2 regions of the Streptomyces marincola genome follow, and region 2 is predicted to be linked to the other one. Evidence: riboswitches for the same ligand, from Rfam matches in the RefSeq annotation. Region 2 holds a riboswitch; the other holds the start of a gene.

Region 1 (2,196 bases), 4.9 Mb from region 2:
GGTCCGAGGCGTCCCGGGCGGCGCCGAACGCCGACCACACGGCCGCCAGATCGCCGCGCCCGGTCGTCTCGTCGCACGTGACGCCGACGTGGTCGGCGTCGGCCTGCCACAGGTTGACCCCGGCCGCGCGGGCCGCGGCCACGACCTCGGCGGCCCGGCCCGGCACGCGGGCCGTGACCGTGTCGAAGAACGCGTCGTGCACGACCTCGACTCCCGCCTCCCGCAGCCCGGCCGCGAGCAGCGCGGCGTACCTGTGGGTGCGGCGCGCGATGGCGGCGAGGCCGTCGGGACCGTGGTAGACGGCGTACATGCCGGCCATGACGGCGAGCAGCACCTGCGCGGTGCAGATGTTGCTCGTCGCCTTCTCGCGGCGGATGTGCTGCTCACGGGTCTGGAGGGCGAGCCGGTAGGCCGGGGCGCCGTCCGCGTCCCGCGAGACGCCCACCAGGCGCCCCGGCAGGCTGCGGGCGAAGGAGTCCCGTACGGCCATGTAGCCGGCGTGCGGCCCGCCGAAGCCCATCGGCACGCCGAACCGCTGGCTCGTCCCCACCGCGATGTCCGCGCCCAGCTCACCCGGCGAGGTGAGCAGCGTCAGCGCCAGCAGATCGGCCGCGACCGTGACCACGGCTCCCAGCTCGTGGGCCCGGTCGACGAGCCCGCGGAGGTCGCGCACCGCGCCCGAGGCGCCCGGGTACTGCACCAGCACGCCGAAGATCCCGCGTTCCGCCGCCTCGTCCGGGATGCCGCCGCTCAGGTCGGCGACCACCACCTCGACGCCGGTCGGCTCCGCGCGGGTGCGCACGACGGCGACGGTCTGGGGCAGGCAGTCCGCGTCGACGAGGAAGACGCCCTCCTTGACCTTGCCGACCCGCCGGGACAGCGCCATGGCCTCGGCGGCGGCCGTGGCCTCGTCGAGCAGCGAGGCACCGGCCGTCGGCAGCCCCGTGAGGTCGGACACCACCGTCTGGAAGTTCAGCAGCGCCTCCAGCCGGCCCTGGGAGATCTCCGGCTGGTACGGCGTGTAGGCCGTGTACCAGGCCGGGTTCTCCAGGACGTTCCGCAGGATCACCGGCGGCGTGAACGTGCCGTGGTAGCCGAGGCCGATCATGGAACGCAGCACGGTGTTCCGCGCGGCGAGCCCGCGCAGTTCGGCGAGCACGCCGGCCTCGTCCCGCGCCTCGGGCAGGCGCAGCGCCTCGGTGGTGCGGATGGACTCGGGCACCGCCGCGGCGGTGAGGTCGTCGAGCGAGCCGAAGCCGACCTGCGCCAGCATCTTCGCGCGGTCCCGCGCGTCGGGCCCGATGTGCCGGGCGGCGAACGGAGTGCCCTGCTCCAGGGCGGACAGGGGAATGCGGCGGTCGGTCATCGGGAGGCTCCTCCTGGTCGCGGTGACCTGCGGGGGTGCCGGGCGGCGGTGCCCGGCGGGCCTCCCCCTCTGTCATCTCGACCTGAGAGCTTCACCGCGCCGCGGGGGCACGGCTTGCACCGTCGGTGAGGGCGGACCCGGGCACCTGCGCCCCGCACCGCCCTGCTTTCCAGAGTGGCCTGCCCCGCGCGGTACGGGTGCCTGAGAGATTCCGGGGAGGAGTTGCTCCTTCGGCGCCCGGGCCTGGTGGGCACCGGGACTCTCCCGCACGGGGTTGACGACCGCCTCCGAGGGTACCAGCGCAGGTCGGCGCGGGGACCTGCGCGCCACTCGACTGGCCAGTGTGCGAAAAGTGGCTTTTCTTAGAGATAGGACGCCTTCGGGGCCAGTGGTGATCAGTTGGAGGAAGCGTGCAGACCGATATCGACCCGCGGAGCCTGATCGGCCGCAAGGCGTTCGACCGCGACGGCGCAAAAATCGGAACCGTGGACGAGGTGTACCTCGACGATGCCACCGGGGTCCCCGAATGGGCGGCCGTGCGCACCGGGATCTTCACCCGGGACGCGTTCGTCCCCCTGGAGCCCAGCGAGCTCGTCGACGAGGCCCTGCGCGTCCCGTTCACGCGCACCCTCATCCGCGACGCCCCCGACTTCGGTGTCGGGCGGCACCTGTCGCCCGAGCAGGAGTTGCAGCTGTACCACCACTACGGGCTCGACGTGCCGCGCGTCGGCCCGGACGACCCGCTGTCCGCCCCGTAGCGGCCCGCCGGGCACGCGGGGCCCCCGGCCCGCACGCCGGGGCGTCAGGCCGGCGCACGCGGCGGGAGCAGC
Region 2 (2,196 bases):
GGGCGCGCCCGAGGTGACCAGGCCGATGGGCGTCCCCGAGGCGTCCACGACCGGGTATCCGGCGCGCGGCACGCGCCGCCCGCGCCCGGTCAGGCCGACCAGGACGCGCGGCGCCTCGGCTTCCGCCCGTTCGGCCGCGGCGGCCAGGGCGTCCCGGCCGACGAAGTCGCCGGGCTTGTCGAACTTCACCACGCGGCCGAGGCCGGCGTCGAACGGCGTGGTCGAGGTGGACAGTTCGTTCCCGTACAGCGGCATGCCCGCTTCGAGGCGGAGCGTGTCGCGGCAGGCGAGGCCGCAGGGCACGAGCCCGTCCTCCCGCCCCGCCTCCGTCAGCGCGTGCCACAGCGCCTCGGCGTCCGCGGGGGCGCAGAACAGCTCGAAGCCGTCCTCGCCGGTGTACCCGGTGCGCGCGATCAGCGCCGGGCGGCCGGCGACGGTGCCGGGCAGGCCCGCGTAGTACTTCAGGCCGGCCAGGTCGGCGTCGGTGAGCCGGCCGAGGACCGCGGGGGAGGCCGGGCCCTGCACGGCGATCAGCGCGTAGGCGTCCCGGTCGTCGCGCACCTCGGCGTCGAACGCGCCGCCGGCCGGCGCGGGACCGCCGAGCCGTGCGCGCAGCGCGTCGAGGACGGTCGGGGTGTTGGCGGCGTTCGCGACGACGAGGAACGTGTCGTCCGCGAGCCGGTAGACGATCAGGTCGTCGAGGATGCCGCCGGCCGCGTCGCAGATCATCGTGTACCGGGCGCGGCCGACGGCGAGCGTGCCGAGGCGGCCGACCAGCGCGTGGTCGAGGAACGCGCCCGCCTCCGCGCCCATCACGGTCAGCTCGCCCATGTGCGACAGGTCGAACAGCCCGGCCGCCTCGCGCACCGCCGTGTGCTCGGCCCGCTCGCTGCCGTAGCGCAGCGGCATGGACCAGCCCGCGAAGTCGGTGAGGGTGGCGCCGAGGGCGCGGTGGACGGCGTCGAGCGCGGTCGTCCGGGGAGCGGGGTCCGTCATGGGAACTCCAGGGATTGACGACAGGGGCACGTGGGCAGGGCGGCCTTCGGGCCCTCCCCATCTGTCATCGGCACCTGAGAGGTTCGCCACGACCCGGGCTCGGGCGCGGCTTGCACCGTGGGTGGGGCCGCGCCTGGGCGGGCCCGCTTTTCAGATTCGCCATCCCGCGCGCGGTACGGGGCCTGAGAGATTCAAGGGAGGACTTGCTCCTTCGGCGCCCCGGCGACCGGGGACTCTCCCGCGCGTGGTCGAACGGCCGGTATGCGGTTGTCGGGCGCGGGCACCGCGACGCGGCTCCCGTGCCCGCACATCATCGCACGGACAGCCGCCGCGGGCCGCCCCCAGGGCGCCTCGTACTAGGGTCTGGGCTGCCGATTCCGGACGCGATGAGATGGTGGTCGAACGAGATGAGTGGTTCCCGGCAGGGCCCCGGGTACGGCGGTGGCTGGCCGAGCAACGAGCTGGAGGAGACGCTCGCCGGCGCGCTCGGCGTGAACGACGCGGCGCCGCGCCTGCTGGAGACGCTCGCGCGCAGCGCGGTGTGGATTCCGCTGCCCGAGGGCGGTGGCCCGGAGAGCCGCACGCTCGATCTGCCCACCATCGACCTCAACGGCGGCGTGTACGTCCCGGTGTTCAGCTCCGCGGAGCAGCTGCACCGCGGCGGGGCCTCGCACATGGCGTTCAGCGTGGCTCCCATGTGGCAGTTCGCCCGCGGCCTTCCGCCGCAGGTCGGGATCGCGCTCAACCCCGGCGGCACCGTCGGGGTCCCGGTGCCGCCGGCGGCGGTCGCCGAGCTGTGCCGCGCCAACCCGGGCCGGCGCACGCCGGGCGTGCCCTCCGGCGCGCGCATGCGCCTGTTCCAGCCGGACTGGCAGGACGACCCGGTCGACTTCCTGAACGCGGCGGCTGCCGAGCTGTCCCGGCTGCCGAACGTCAGGACCGCGCGCCGCGGCCTGGCCAGCGCCGAGGGCGGCGCCCCGAGTCTGTTCGTCGGCGTCGAACTCGACCTGCCGGACGACGAGGGGCGCGTGGCCGCGGGCGACGCGCTGGGGCGTGCGCTCGCGGTGCGCCCGATCGTCTGGCCGGTGCAACTCGTCATGCTCGACGCGGCCGAGGACCCGGTGGTGGACTGGCTGCGCGAATGCGTGCAGCCGTTCTACAGCCGCGACGCGTAGGCGCCTCGTTCGTCTTGTCCGCCTC

The links. A riboswitch is a leader RNA that binds a small molecule or an ion and turns the genes downstream of it on or off. The one in region 2 is predicted to bind glycine.
Region 1: it holds a riboswitch for glycine, as region 2 does, so the genes downstream of both, gcvP (aminomethyl-transferring glycine dehydrogenase) here and gcvT (glycine cleavage system aminomethyltransferase GcvT) in region 2, are expected to answer to the same signal.

Annotation. Positions count from the first base shown of each region.
Region 1 covers NZ_CP084541.1:358,113-360,308, forward strand. The annotation lists gene gcvP (aminomethyl-transferring glycine dehydrogenase) at 1-1,366, opposite strand, end outside; glycine riboswitch at 1,429-1,544, opposite strand; glycine riboswitch at 1,546-1,643, opposite strand; gene LC193_RS01375 (PRC-barrel domain-containing protein) at 1,777-2,124, shown strand; gene LC193_RS01380 (DNA polymerase IV) at 2,169-2,196, opposite strand, start outside.
Region 2 covers NZ_CP084541.1:5,272,304-5,274,499, forward strand. The annotation lists gene gcvT (glycine cleavage system aminomethyltransferase GcvT) at 1-996, opposite strand, end outside; glycine riboswitch at 1,158-1,247, opposite strand; gene LC193_RS23290 (enhanced serine sensitivity protein SseB) at 1,404-2,171, shown strand.